DNA from 2 places in the Pseudomonas sp. FP2254 genome. Region 1 is predicted to be linked to the other one. Evidence: predicted binding sites of a transcription regulator. Region 1 holds the regulator's gene; the other holds the start of a gene.
What was found. The regulator sigma-54, encoded in region 1, starts transcription at its own class of promoters, with help from an activator protein. The targets are predictions, from matches to a motif close to ANTGGCATNNANNTTGCTNT.
Positions count from the first base shown of each region.

Region 2: glnA (glutamate--ammonia ligase) is a predicted target of sigma-54. The motif match lies at 2,895-2,914, and genes of this name have one in related genera.

Region 1 is NZ_CP117444.1:975,591-983,128, reverse strand. It holds gene lptC (LPS export ABC transporter periplasmic protein LptC) at 1-88, shown strand, start outside; gene lptA (lipopolysaccharide transport periplasmic protein LptA) at 75-608, shown strand; gene lptB (LPS export ABC transporter ATP-binding protein) at 608-1,333, shown strand; gene PSH94_RS04305 (RNA polymerase factor sigma-54) at 1,518-3,011, shown strand; gene hpf (ribosome hibernation-promoting factor, HPF/YfiA family) at 3,087-3,392, shown strand; gene ptsN (PTS IIA-like nitrogen regulatory protein PtsN) at 3,403-3,867, shown strand; gene rapZ (RNase adapter RapZ) at 3,870-4,727, shown strand; gene PSH94_RS04285 (HPr family phosphocarrier protein) at 4,744-5,016, shown strand; gene PSH94_RS04280 (ZIP family metal transporter) at 5,029-5,922, opposite strand; gene PSH94_RS04275 (superoxide dismutase) at 5,956-6,567, opposite strand; gene PSH94_RS04270 (hypothetical protein) at 6,569-6,997, opposite strand; gene PSH94_RS04265 (aspartate ammonia-lyase) at 7,024-7,538, opposite strand, start outside.
Region 2 is NZ_CP117444.1:371,412-378,949, forward strand. It holds gene PSH94_RS01625 (IS1182-like element ISPfl3 family transposase) at 1-1,255, shown strand, start outside; gene glnA (glutamate--ammonia ligase) at 1,388-2,794, opposite strand; gene thiI (tRNA uracil 4-sulfurtransferase ThiI) at 3,129-4,583, shown strand; gene typA (translational GTPase TypA) at 4,723-6,543, shown strand; gene PSH94_RS01645 (YkgJ family cysteine cluster protein) at 6,640-7,074, opposite strand; gene PSH94_RS01650 (glycogen/starch/alpha-glucan phosphorylase) at 7,303-7,538, shown strand, end outside.

The DNA.
Region 1 (7,538 bases):
ATCGACTGGCAAGGGAATGAAAGCGTATTTGAAAGAAAGCAGGATACACCTGCTATCGAACGTAAGAGGACAGTATGAGGCTCGTTAAAACTCTCCCGATTTTGCTCGGTCTTGGCGCAGCACTGGGAAGCGTGAGCGCCTGGGCTCTGCCGAACGATAGCGAGCAGCCTATCCGTATCCAGGCTGACGATGCGCAGCTGGATGACAAGCAAGGCGTCGCCACCTATAAAGGTGACGTAATCATTATCCAGGGCTCGATGAAGATCACCGGTAACACGGTAACCCTGACGCGCACCCCGGCAGGCGACATCGACGTGGTGACGTCGGTGGGCAACCTTGCCTACTTCGAACAGAAGCAAAAGGCAGAAGATCCAGGCCCGATGAAGGGCTATGGCAAGACCATCCAGTATCATGCGCAGCAGAACCGCATTGTGCTGATCGATCAGGCCAAGGTGCTGAGCGCCGATGGTAACTCCACCGAAGGCGAGAAGATCGTCTACAACACCAAGACCCAGGTCGCCCAGGCGGGTCGTGCCAACGGCACCAAGGTCAGCGCGCCGCGCCCACGCATCGACATGGTTATCCAGCCGAAGAAGAAGGCCGAGTAATGGCAACCCTGAAAGCCCAGCATCTGGCCAAGGCCTATAAAAGCCGTCAGGTCGTGCGCGATGTCAGCCTGTCGATCGACAGCGGCCAAATCGTCGGTTTGCTCGGCCCCAACGGCGCCGGCAAGACGACCTGCTTCTATATGATCGTCGGCCTCGTCCAGGCCGACCAAGGGCGCGTACTGATCGACGACCTGGATGTCAGCCATCAACCGATGCACGGCCGTGCCCGTGCCGGTATCGGCTATCTTCCCCAGGAAGCTTCGATCTTCCGCAAACTCTCGGTAGCCGACAACATCATGGCGATCCTTGAGACCCGCAAGGAACTCGACCGCGACGGCCGTCGCGCCGAACTGGAAAGCCTGCTGCAGGAATTCCATATCAACCATATTCGCGACAACCTGGGCATGAGCCTGTCCGGTGGCGAGCGCCGCCGCGTGGAAATCGCTCGGGCATTGGCCACTGCGCCCAAGTTCATCCTGCTGGACGAGCCGTTTGCCGGCGTCGACCCGATTTCGGTCGGCGACATCAAGCAGATCATCCATCACCTCAAGGCCAAGGGCATTGGCGTGTTGATCACCGACCACAACGTCCGTGAAACACTCGATATCTGCGAAACGGCTTATATCGTCAACGATGGACAGCTGATTGCCGAAGGCGATTCAGCCACCATCCTGGCCAACGAGCTGGTCAAGGAAGTGTACCTGGGTCACGAATTCCGCCTGTAAACACCGTGGTGTCACGGCCGTTTGCCACGGTGCGCGGGAGTCAATGAAAACCCCGGTTTTTTATTGTTACCGCGCTCTAGGCAAAGCCCCCGATATCAGGCATATAATTTGCTTATGTTTGGCGCTCACGCGCCCTGTCGTGGATGGCGCATTGCGCCGGCGAATAAGGTGTTAAGCCCCTGCCATGAAACCATCGCTAGTCCTGAGAATGGGCCAGCAGCTGACGATGACACCGCAGCTGCAACAGGCCATCCGCCTGCTCCAATTGTCGACCTTGGATCTGCAACAGGAAATCCAGGAGGCCCTGGAGTCCAATCCGATGCTCGAACGCCAGGAAGAAGGCGACGACTTCGACAATGCAGACCCATTGGCCGACAACATCGAGCAAAAACCCAATTCCGACGTGCAGGAACCTTCCTATCAGGAAACCGCCCCCACGGTGGACAACCTGGAGGAAGGCGAATGGAACGAACGCATTCCCAACGAGCTTCCCGTGGACACCGCCTGGGAGGACGTCTATCAGACCAGCGCCAGCAGCCTGCCCAGCAGTGACGACGACGAGTGGGATTTCACCACCCGCACATCCGCCGGAGAGAGCCTGCAAAGCCATCTGTTGTGGCAGTTGAACCTGGCGCCGATGTCGGACACCGATCGCCTGATCGCCGTAACCCTGATCGACTGCATCAACAACCAGGGCTACCTGGACGAGAGTCTCGAGGAGATTCTCGAGGCGTTCGACCCGGAACTGGATATCGAGCTGGACGAAATCGAAGCCGTCCTGCACCGCATCCAGCAGTTCGAGCCTGCCGGTATTGGCGCGCGCACGCTCAGCGAATGCCTGCTGCTGCAATTGCGTCAACTGCCGGCCAAAACACCCTGGCTGGTCGAAGCCCAGCGCCTGGTCACCGACTACATCGACCTGCTTGGCAGCCGCGACTACAGCCAGTTGATGCGCCGCATGAAGCTCAAGGAAGACGAACTGCGCCAGGTCATCGAGCTGGTGCAAAGCCTCAACCCTCGTCCCGGCTCGCAGATCGAGTCGAGCGAAGCCGAATACGTGGTCCCCGATGTCATCGTGCGCAAGGACAACGAGCGCTGGTTGGTGGAGCTGAACCAGGAATCGGTGCCGCGTCTGCGGGTCAACCCGCAATATGCCGGGTTCGTGCGCCGCGCCGACACCAGCGCCGACAACACCTTCATGCGCAACCAGTTGCAGGAAGCGCGCTGGTTCATCAAGAGTCTGCAGAGCCGCAACGAAACCCTGATGAAAGTCGCGACCCAGATCGTCGAACATCAGCGCGGCTTCCTGGAGTATGGCGACGAAGCGATGAAGCCGCTGGTACTGCATGACATCGCCGAGGCGGTAGGCATGCACGAGTCAACGATTTCCCGGGTGACCACACAGAAATTCATGCATACCCCACGGGGTATCTACGAGCTGAAATACTTTTTCTCCAGCCACGTGAGTACCTCTGAAGGCGGCGAATGCTCGTCCACGGCGATCCGCGCGATCATCAAAAAACTGGTTGCCGCGGAAAATCAGAAAAAGCCGTTGAGTGACAGCAAGATCGCTGGTTTACTGGAGGCACAAGGCATTCAGGTCGCCCGTCGAACCGTCGCCAAGTACCGCGAGTCCCTTGGGATCGCGCCTTCCAGCGAGCGTAAGCGTTTGATGTGACGGGCGGGCCATAGCGTTCCAGTGACGGGTATTTTTGCCCGTCGCTTTATGCACTGGCAACGAAGGAGAAGCTGTATGCAAGTCAATATCAGTGGACACCATGTAGAAGTCACCCCGCCACTGCGCGACTACGTCGAGCAGAAGCTGAGGAAGCTTGAAGGACATTTCGACAAGATCACCAACGTGCAGGTCATCATGAAGGTCGACAAGCTTCAGCAGAAAATCGAAGCGACCCTCCAGATACCCGGTGGCGAAGTGGTTGCCAACGCAGAGCATGAAGACATGTATGCCTCGATAGACTTGCTCACCGACAAGCTGGACCGCCAACTTAAAAAGCATAAGGAAAAGAATCTGAGCCTGCTCCAAGGCACAGGTCGCTAACTCTCCCCCCATGATCCGACTTGAATCCATCCTGACCCCCGGCCGTTCCCTTGTGAACGCGCCGGGCGGCAGCAAGAAAAAAGCCCTCGAACAAATTGCCAACCTGATCGCTCGCGAAGTGCCGGGCCTCGAAATGCAAGATGTCTTCGAGGCTCTCATCGCTCGTGAAAAGCTCGGTTCCACCGGCTTTGGTAACGGCATCGCGATACCCCACTGTCGCCTCAAAGGGTGCACGGATCCCATCAGTGCCCTGCTGCACCTGGAAGCCCCCATCGATTTCGACGCCATCGACGGCGCCCCGGTCGACCTGCTGTTTGTGCTGCTGGTCCCGGAAGCCGCTACCGATGCGCACCTGGAACTGCTTCGGCAGATCGCCAGCATGCTCGATCGCAAGGAAGTGCGTAACAAACTCCGCAGCGCCAGCAGCAATGACGCGCTGTATCAGGTTGTCCTGGATGAGCAAAACGGGCAGTAATCATGCGTTTGATCATCGTCAGCGGCCGCTCCGGCTCGGGTAAGAGCACCGCCCTCAATGTGCTTGAGGACAGCGGTTTCTACTGCATTGATAACCTGCCTGCGGGCCTGCTGCCCGAATTGGCGGAGCGCGCGCTGATTCACACCGAGCTGGCGCAGCCGCTGGTGGCCGTATCGATTGATGCCCGCAATCTGCCCAGCCACCTTTCACGGTTCCCGGAACTGTTGGAAGAAGTGCGGGCCAAGCATATACATTGCGATGTGCTGTATCTGGATGCGGATGAGGAAACCCTGCTCAAGCGTTTCTCCGAAACCCGCCGTCGCCACCCGCTCAGCAGCCCGCATCGTTCCCTGGCCGAGGCCATTGAGGACGAAACGAAGCTGTTGGGGCCGATCATCGATCTGGCCGACCTCAAGATCAATACCACTAGCCTCAACCTGTACCAGCTACGCGACGCTATCAAGCTGCGCCTGCTGAACCAGCCTGAGCCCGGCACGGCATTTCTAGTCGAGTCCTTTGGATTCAAGCGTGGCATGCCGGTAGACGCCGACCTGGTGTTCGATGTGCGTTGCCTGCCCAATCCTTATTGGAAGCCTGAACTGCGTGACCAATCAGGCCTGGATCAGCCGGTGATCGATTATCTGGCGGCGCAGCCGGATGTGCAGGATATGTTTCAGGACATCTCCAGCTACCTGCTCAAGTGGCTGCCGCGCTTCGCTGCAAGCAACCGCGCCTATGTCACCATCGCCATCGGCTGCACCGGAGGCCATCACCGTTCCGTCTACCTGACCGAACGCCTGGGCCAGGTGCTGCAACAAACCCTCAAGAATGTCCAGGTACGCCACCGCGACCTCAGCTGAAAGGAACACCCCCGCGATGCCCGCACGTGAAATTGAAATCATCAACAAATTGGGCCTTCACGCCCGGGCCTCGGCCAAGTTCGTCGGTGTGGCTGGACAATTCCCTTGCAAGATCCGCGCAGGGCGTACCCGCGAGTCCATGGTCGACGGTAAAAGCATCATGGCCATGATGATGCTGGCGGCCGGCAAGGGCACCAAGATTCACCTTGAGACCGAAGGCGAGCGGGAAGAAGAGGCAATGAAGGCCTTGGAGGCGTTGATCAACAACTTCTTCGACGAAGGGGAATAATTCGCTGACGCTTCATCCCAACGCCGTATCCATCACCATCATCAAGCAAAACCCGATACACAGCCCCAGGCTCGCGAGCTTTTCGTGGCCATTGCGGCGCGACTCCGGGATAACTTCGTGAGTCACCACCAGCAGCATGGCCCCAGCCGCCAAGGCCAGGCCCAAGGGCAGCAGCACCTCGGCCAGGCTTACCAGCCAGGCGCAGAGCACGGCGAACACTGGCTCGACCAAGCCTGAGGCGGCACTCACCGTGAACGCCTTGACCCGCGACATCCCGGCGCCGGCCAGCACCAACGCTATCACCAGGCCTTCGGGTACATCCTGCAAGGCGATGCCCATGGCCAGACTGTCGGCATCCGGCATGCCGCCCCCGGCGGAAACGCCCACGGCCATGCCCTCCGGAATGTTATGGGCAATGATCGCGAACACGAACAGCCAGATGCGCGGCGGGATCACCGGTTGCTCCGGCGTACCCACCAGCATTTCCGGGCTGGCGCTTGAGACCTTTCGGTCAACCAGATAAAGGCCGAAGGCGCCCAGGATGATGCCAGAACTGACCAGGCCACTGGCGGCCCAGGGGGACAGCCCCAGCCCTTCAGCTGCCGCAATCCCCGGTACGATCAACGAAAACGCAGTGGCTGCCAGCATCACGCCAGCGCCAAAGCCCAGCAAGGTATCGCTCAAGGCCATCGGCATGCGCCGAATCACTAATACCGGCACCGCGCCCAGCGCCGTGCCCAACGCGCAAATGGAACCACCCTGCAGGGCACGCAGGATGCGCGGCTCAAGATCGAGCCAAGCCAGCCCGTGGGCCACCAGCAAGGCAGTGCCTGTCAACAGCAGCAGCGAGCCAAACGCATAGCGAAACAATCGCACGCTGCCAATCGCCAGTGTTTCAGTGCCCATAATCGGCCTTAGTGCTTGTTATGAAGAAGGGTGTCAGGCCAGAGCAGCCTGATAGCGGGCGGCGACTTCCGGCCAGTTGATAACGCTGTAGAAAGCATTGATGTATTCCGGGCGGCGGTTCTGGTAACGCAGGTAATAGGCGTGCTCCCAGACATCCAGGCCAAGGATCGGGGTGTTACCGCTCATCAACGGGCTGTCCTGGTTGCCGCTGCTTTCCACCACCAGGGTCTTTTGCGCAGTGACGCTCAGCCAGGCCCAGCCGCTGCCGAAACGCGTCAGCGCAGCTTTGGTGAACGCCTCCTTGAAGTTGTCGAAGCCGCCCAGCTGCTCATCAATCGCTTTGCTCAGTGCGCCCTCGGGCTTGCCACCACCTTGAGGCGACATTACCGCCCAGAACAATGAGTGGTTGGCGTGGCCGCCGCCTTGGTTGATCACCGCCGCGCGCATTTTTTCCGGCAATTGCTGCACACTCGACACCAGTTTCTCTATTGGCCAAGCGGCGAACTCCGTGCCCTCTACCGCCGCGTTCAAATTATTGATGTAGGTCTGGTGATGCTTGGTGTAGTGAATCTCCATGGTTTGCGCATCGATATGCGGTTCCAGGGCATCGTAGGCATAGGGCAAGGCAGGCAAGGTGTAGGTCATATCAATGTGCTCCGTATTGAGAAGGCGTGGGGTGCGCTGCAGTACCTCCCAGCAAGCGATGGGTACGCGGGTACTCGCCGTGGTCGCTGATGAAGTTCAACAGCTCAACGTAGGTTTTACTGCTCTGGCGCAGCGCCGCTTCACGCAGCTGCGGCGTAAGACGCGAGTCCTGCATGGCCTGCAGCAGGCGCTGGTGGATGGCGCACAAGTATTCCGCACTTTCCTCCGGCTGGTTGAGGCGCAGGTGCAGGTCCGCCAGGTTGTGATGGGAAATAACGCAGGCCGCGACAGCCTCTTCGGCATCGGCCCAGCGCTCGAACAGCACTAAGGCCAGGGCCAGGGCTTGCAGATAGGCCTCGCGCGCGTCCACCCAATCACCCTGCATAAAGCAGCGGTTGGCCCGTTCGATCGTGCGTTTCCAGTGCTCCATGGTGAGTCTCCAAAGCAGGTTGGCGATTACACGCCGCCGGCGGTGAGTTTTTCCGGATCCAACAGGACTTCTAATTGGCTGCGCGGCAGGTCGGTGTGCTCAACAGCCACGTCAATCACCGGACGCCCCTGCTGATAAGCCTTTTTGGCAATTTCAGCCGCCTTCTGGTAGCCGATGATGGGGTTGAGCGCCGTCACCAGGATCGGATTGCGCGACAGCGCCTCTTTGAGTTTGTCCTCGTTCACCTTGAAGCTGGCGATGGCCTTGTCAGCCAGCAGGCGGCTGGAATTGGCCAGCAATTCCAGGCTGCTGAGCAGGTTCTGAGCGATGATCGGCAGCATCACGTTCAGCTCGAAATTGCCTGACTGCCCAGCGACGGTGATCACCGTGTCATTGCCGATCACCTGCGCAGCCACCATCGCTGTCGCTTCAGGGATCACCGGATTGACCTTGCCCGGCATGATCGACGAGCCCGGCTGCAACCCCTCCAACTCAATCTCGCCCAGGCCTGCCAGAGGGCCGGAGTTCATCCAACGCAGGT
Region 2 (7,538 bases), 600 kb from region 1:
GCGCCCAGCTTACGACCCCGCCGATCAGCTCAAGCTCTATCTCTATGGCTATTTTCAGCGCATTCGATCGTCGCGGCGCCTAGAAGCTGAGTGCCAACGCAACATCGAAGTGATGTGGTTGATCAACCGGCTTAAACCCGACTTCAAGACCATCGCCGACTTTCGCAAGAACAACAAAGTAGCGTTCGTTACGACGTGCCGAGCTTTTGTGCAGTTCTGCCGATCCGTCGGCTTGATTGCGGGCGATCTGGTTGCGATCGATGGCAGTAAGTTTCAGGCAGTCGCTTCCTCGCGACGCCACCTGAATTTGAATCAGCTCAAGCGTCAGGAGGAGAAGCTGGATAAACGGATCGCCCAATACCTGGCTGACCTGGATGCCGTTGATAAAGCAGAGGGCGAGCAAGTGGTCGATCGCACTGCGATCAAGGCGGCACTGGCGAAGCTTGAGGCCAAGCAGCAAGACAACCGTAGTTGCCAAGCTTTGATGAAGTCGATGGGGCTGGAGCAATTCAACACGCACGAAAGCGATGCCCGAATGATGCGCACGCCAAAGGGGGCTCGTGTTGCCTATAACGTGCAAACAGCCGTGGACGCAGAGCACTGTCTGATTTTGCACCATGAGGTGACGCAAGATGGTGACGACCGCAAACAGCTTGAACCCATAGCTAAAGCTGCCAAGGCCGAACTGGGGCAGGACACGCTGACCGTGACAGCCGATATGGGCTACTCAAATGGCCAGCAATTCCAGGCGTGCGAGGATGCCTCCATTACCGTGTACGTGCCGCCAAACCGAACTTCGAACCCAGGCGGAGAGACATTATTCGAGCGCCAGGACTTTACCTATGACGCTGAACAGGATCGATACCAGTGCCCGGCAGGTCAATGGCTAACCCTGAAGCAGCGTTGCAAAGGCGACCGGATCTACCAGGCGGCAGTCAGCGACTGCGCTGGATGTGCGCTGAAAGCCCAATGTACAAAAGCTCAGCGCCGCTATGTCTCACGTCACGCACAAGAGGAAGCCTTTGAGCGTATGGCACAGCGGATGCAACTGCATCCAGAGATGATGGAGCGACGCAGATCCATCGTGGAGCACCCGTTTGGCAATCTCAAACAATGGCTATTTGGGAACGGGCGGTTCTTGCTACGACAACTTGAAGGGGCGAAAGCTGAAATGGCCCTGGCCGTGACCGCGTACAACTTCAAGCGGGCGATCAGTGTCTTGGGAGCCAAGAAAATGATGCAACTGATGGACTGAAGAGCCTTTTTCAGCACAAAAACAAACGCCCCGAACAAGTCGGGGCGTTTGGTCTAAGGCCTGTCAGTGTGTTTTCACACAGTCTGCGAAGGAGGCCTTTTTCATCACGCTGCGTCAAGCAGCGCTACCGGATCAGCAGCTGTAGTACAGCTCGTATTCCAGTGGGTGTACGAAGGTGCGAACTTTGATTTCTTCTTCGCTTTTCAGCTCGATGTAGGCATCGATGAAGTCGTCGCTGAATACGCCGCCTTTGGTCAGGAAAGCACGGCCCTTGTCCAGCTCTTCCAGGGCTTCTTTCAGGCTGCCGCACACTTGTGGGATCTCTTTGGCCTCTTCAGGCGGCAGGTCGTACAAGTTTTTGTCGGCGGCGTCGCCAGGGTGGATCTTGTTCTGGATGCCGTCCAGGCCGGCCATGACCAGGGCCGCGAAAGCCAGGTACGGGTTGGCTGCCGGGTCCGGGAAGCGCGCTTCGATACGGCGAGCGCGTGGGCTGGACACGTAAGGAATACGAATCGAGGCGGAACGGTTGCGAGCCGAGTAGGCCAGCATGACCGGTGCTTCGAAACCTGGGACCAGACGCTTGTAGGAGTTGGTCGACGGGTTGGTGAAGCCGTTCAGGGCCTTACCGTGCTTGATGATGCCGCCGATGAAGTACAGGGCGGTGTCGGACAGGCCGGCATAACCTTCGCCGGCGAAGGTGTTCTTGCCTTCTTTGGCGATGGACAGGTGAACGTGCATACCCGAACCGTTATCGCCGTACAGCGGCTTAGGCATGAAGGTCGCGGTACGGCCGTAGGCATCAGCCACGTTGTGTACGCAGTACTTCAGGGTCTGGACTTCGTCAGCCTTGGCGACCAGGGTGTTGAACTTCACACCGATTTCGTTCTGGCCGGCAGTCGCCACTTCGTGGTGGTGAACTTCGATGACCAGGCCCATTTCTTCCATGGCGTTGCACATGGAGGTACGGATTTCGTGATCGTGGTCGAACGGCGGGACCGGGAAGTAGCCACCTTTGACGCCTGGACGGTGGCCTTTGTTGCCACCTTCCACGTCCTGGTCGGACATCCACGAACCCTGTTCGGAGAAGATCTTGAACATCGAGCCGGAGATGTCGGATTTGAATTTGACCGAATCAAAGATGAAGAACTCTGGCTCCGGGCCTACGAATACGGTGTCGCCGATACCGGTGGACTTCAGGTATTCCTCGGCGCGCTTGGCGATCGCACGTGGGTCGCGGTCGTAGCCTTGCATGGTCGAAGGTTCGATCACGTCGCAGACGATGATCAGGGTTGGGTCTTCGGTGAACGGGTCGAGCACGGCAGTGCTGTCGTCCGGCATCAGGATCATGTCGGAGGCTTCGATGCCTTTCCAGCCGGCGATGGAGGAACCGTCGAACATTTTGCCTTCTTCGAAGAACGCATCATCCAGCGCATCGCGAGCCGGCATGGTCACGTGGTGCTGAGTGCCTTTGGTGTCCGTGAAGCGCAGATCAATCCATTTGACGTCATGATCTTTGATGAGTTGAACCGACTTCGACATAGTGTCCTCCGGGTGGCTTCGGGCTGGGGTAGTGGAGTTAGCCCTTAGAATGTGGGTGATGCCGGCGCGGATAGTCCGCCATGGCAACCTGCCTCACAAGAGAGCAAATTGCATGCCAGTGCGCCAACATGGGTTTTCTGTTCCAAAAACGCCCCTATAAAGGTGCATTGCGACAAAACCGCAAAAACAGCGCACTGCAATGTCGCATCATCTGCATCAAATGCACTTCTTTGGTGCGTGACAGCTGAGGTGCATATTAACTGGTTAAACCTTGAGCGATTTCCGCTATAATCCGCGCCCCCCTTTTTCGGCAGGCCCTGCGCGCGCTGTTTCCATGAAATTAATCGTTAAAGTCTTCCCCGAGATCACCATCAAGAGCCGACCGGTACGGACGCGTTTCATCCGTCAGTTGGCCAAGAACATCCGTGCCGTGCTCCGCGATCTGGACCCGGCTGTGGTGGTGAATGGCGTGTGGGACAACCTCGAGCTGGAAACCCGTGTCACCGACCCCAAAGCCTTGAAGGACATGACCGAGCGCCTGAGCTGCATGCCGGGTATCGCGCATTTCCTGCAGGTGGACGAATACCCGCTGGGCGACTTCGACGACATCACCGAGAAGTGCAAGCGGCACTACGGCGGCGCGCTGGAAGGCAAGATTTTTTCGGTGCGCTGCAAGCGTGCCGGCAAGCATTCGTTCAGCTCGATGGATGTCGAAAAATACGTCGGCAGCAAGCTGCGTCGCGAGTGCGGCGCCGCCGGAATTTCCCTGAAAGCGCCGCAAATTGAAGTGCGCATGGAAATTCGCGACCAACGGTTGTTCGTGATCCATAGCCAGCACAACAGTATCGGCGGCTACCCGCTGGGCGCTTTGGAACAGACCCTGGTGCTGATGTCCGGCGGTTTCGATTCCACGGTGGCGGCCTACCAGATCATGCGCCGCGGCCTGATGAGCCATTTCTGCTTCTTCAATCTGGGCGGGCGTGCACACGAATTGGGCGTGATGGAAGTCGCGCACTACATCTGGAAGAAGTACGGCAGCTCCCAGCGTGTGCTATTTGTGAGCGTACCGTTCGAGGAAGTGCTTGGGGAAATTCTCGGCAAAGTCGATAACAGTCATATGGGCGTAGTATTGAAGCGTATGATGTTGCGCGCTGCGTCCCGAATCGCCGATCAATTGCAGATCGACGCGCTGGTGACCGGCGAAGCGATTTCCCAGGTCTCCAGCCAGACGCTGCCCAACCTGTCGATCATCGACTGCGTCACCGAGAAACTGGTGCTGCGCCCGCTGATCGCCAGCCACAAGCAGGACATCATCGACCTGGCAGAGCAGATCGGCACCGCCGCCTTTGCCAAACATATGCCGGAGTACTGCGGGGTCATTTCGGTGAATCCCAAGACCCACGCCAAGCGTCACCGCGTGGAGCATGAAGAGAAAGAATTCGACATGGCGATTCTGGAGCGTGCGCTCGAGAACGCCAAGCTGGTCCCGATCGATCGCGTGATCGACGAGCTGGGCCAGGATGTGCAGATCGAAGAAGTCAGCGAAGCCCTTGCCGGCCAGATCGTCATCGACATCCGTCATCCGGATGCCGCTGAAGATGAGCCGCTGGAAATTCCTGGCATCGACGTACAAACGCTGCCGTTCTATGCATTGAACGCGCGTTTCAAGGAACTGGATAACAGCCGTCAGTACCTGCTGTATTGCGACAAAGGCGTCATGAGTCGCCTGCATGCTCACCATTTGCTCAGTGAGGGGTATGCCAATGTGCGCGTTTATCGACCGAGCTAAGAGCCCGGGGCTGTTTGCCTGTGGCCTGCGTCACCGGCCCCCCGACTCTGCCGTCAAGCTGTAACGGCAAGGCCTGACTCTACTGTTAATCGCTGCCACGACCTGACAGCACACCGAATCCTCTGATCGAGATACACAAGTGATCGAAAATCTACGTAACATCGCCATCATTGCTCACGTTGACCATGGTAAGACCACCCTGGTAGACAAACTCCTGCGTCAATCCGGCACCCTGGAGCGCAACGAGCTCAACGACGAGCGCGTGATGGACTCCAACGACCAGGAAAAAGAGCGCGGTATTACCATCCTGGCGAAAAACACCGCCATCAACTGGAACGGCTACCACATCAACATCGTGGACACCCCGGGCCACGCCGACTTCGGCGGCGAAGTAGAACGCGTAATGTCGATGGTCGACTCCGTGCTGCTGCTGGTTGACGCTCAAGACGGCCCTATGCCGCAAACCCGTTTCGTGACCAAGAAGGCTTTCGAAGCCGGCCTGCGTCCGATCGTGTGCATCAACAAGGTTGACCGTCCAGGCGCGCGTCCGGACTGGGTTCTGGACCAGATCTTCGACCTGTTCGACAACCTGGGCGCCACCGAAGAACAGCTGGACTTCAAAGTCGTCTACGCCTCGGCCCTGAACGGCATCGCCGGTCTGGACCACAACGACATGGCCGAAGACATGACCCCGCTGTACCAGTCGATCGTCGACAACGTACCTGCGCCGAAAGTCGACCGTGACGGTCCGTTCCAGATGCAAATCTCGGCACTGGACTACAACAGCTTCCTGGGTGTTATCGGCGTTGGCCGTATTGCCCGCGGCAGCGTCAAGCCGAACACCCCGGTTGTGGCTATCGGCGCCGATGGCAAGAAACGCAACGGCCGTATCCTGAAGCTGATGGGTCACCACGGTCTGCACCGTATCGACGTTGAAGAAGCTTTCGCCGGCGACATCGTATGCGTGAGCGGTATGGACTCGCTGTTCATCTCCGACACCCTGTGCCAGCCGGACAACGTCGAGGCGATGAAGCCTCTGACCGTTGACGAGCCAACCGTTTCCATGACCTTCCAGGTAAACGACTCGCCGTTCTGCGGTAAAGAAGGCAAGTTCGTGACCTCCCGTAACATCAAGGAGCGTCTGGACAAAGAGCTGCTGTACAACGTTGCACTGCGCGTTGAAGAAGGCGACTCGGCCGACAAGTTCAAGGTATCCGGCCGCGGTGAGCTGCACCTCTCGGTACTGATCGAAACCATGCGTCGCGAAGGCTTCGAAATGGGTGTTGGTCGTCCGGAAGTGATCATCCGTCAGGTTGACGGCGTGAAGCAGGAACCGTTCGAAAACGTCACCATCGACACCCCTGAAGAATCCCAGGGCAAGGTCATGGAAGAGATGGGCCTGCGTAAGGGCGACCTGACCAACATGGTGCCGGATGGCAAGGGCCGTGTACGTCTGGAATACAACATCCCTGCTCGCGGTCTGATCGGTTTCCGTAACCAGTTCCTGACCCTGACCAACGGTGCTGGCATCCTGACCTCGATCTTCGATCGCTACGACACCATGAAGTCCGGCGACATGTCCGGCCGTCAGAACGGTGTTCTGGTTTCGGTTGAAACCGGCAAGGCGCTGACCTACTCCCTGGAAACCCTGCAGGCGCGTGGCAAGCTGTTCGTTGAACACGGTCAAGAGATCTACAACGGTCAGATCGTTGGTCTGAACAGCCGTGACAACGACATGGGCGTCAACCCAACCAAGGGTAAGAAGCTCGACAACATGCGTGCTTCGGGTAAAGACGAAACCATCGCCCTGGTTCCACCTGTTCGCTTCACCCTGGAACAGGCCCTGGAATTCATCCAGGACGACGAGCTGTGCGAAGTCACGCCGAAGTCGATCCGCCTGCGTAAGAAGATCCTGGACGAAGGCGAGCGTACCCGCGCTGCCAAGAAAGCCAAGAACTGAGTTAACTCAGGCTGAATGAAAAACGCCCCCGGTCGAAAGGCCGGGGGCGTTTTTTTATGCCTGAACGTTCCCGCGCTCTGCGTGGGAACGATCAGATCAGAACTTATCGAGGGTCTTGAAGTTAGTCTCGCGCACCACTTCTTTAGGCTTATACGCGCAATACCCCGGCCGCGGCCCGATCTTCGGGTGGTTACGGCAGGTGTCCGGGCGCTTGTCGTAGATGGTGCAGAAGCGCGTCTTGCGGTCCAGGTACAGGCAATCGTTGTTGCTCATGCGCTGCAGGGTAAAAATCTCGGATTTGTTGTTGTAGCGCTCGACGATGCCTTCCTTCTGCAAGCGCTTGGCGATGTTCTTCGGCGGGTCGCCGCGTTCGAACTCATCAACGATGCCAATGCGGATCAAGTCCTTGATCTTCACCTCTACCGGCAGCGTGCAGCAGCTGGACACGCAGCCACCGCACATATGGCTGGAATATTTCTGCCAGGTTTCGAGACGGTCGAGTTCCGCGGCGGCGATCAGTTGAGGCTTCATCAGGGTTCCAGGATGGGGCGGTAGCAGGGCGCGCGATCATACCGGGATTGATGATTTTTTGAACAATATTTTCAGCTTTTTCCTTTGCGGCAGGGATTGGGCACGCCCCCTGCATCTAATCCCGTCAACAGTAAATGAGTTAAAAAATTGACGAACCAGAGCCTGCAACCGCGTGTCAGAGCGTCTAGGCTCTAGCAACTCCTTCTATCTCGCCCGAGGTCGCATTTGATGTCTCAGGAACCACTTGCACGAGAAGCAGAGGTAGCCGCGTTCCGCGATGCCGTCTTGACCAAACTCACCTACGCGGTGGGCAAGGACCCCGATCATGCCTTCGACCACGACTGGTTCGAGGCCATTGCGCTTGCCGCCCGCGACCAGATGGTCGAACACTGGATGGACCATACCCGGCGCATCTACCGTAAGGGCCAGAAGCGGGTGTATTACCTCTCGCTGGAATTCCTGAT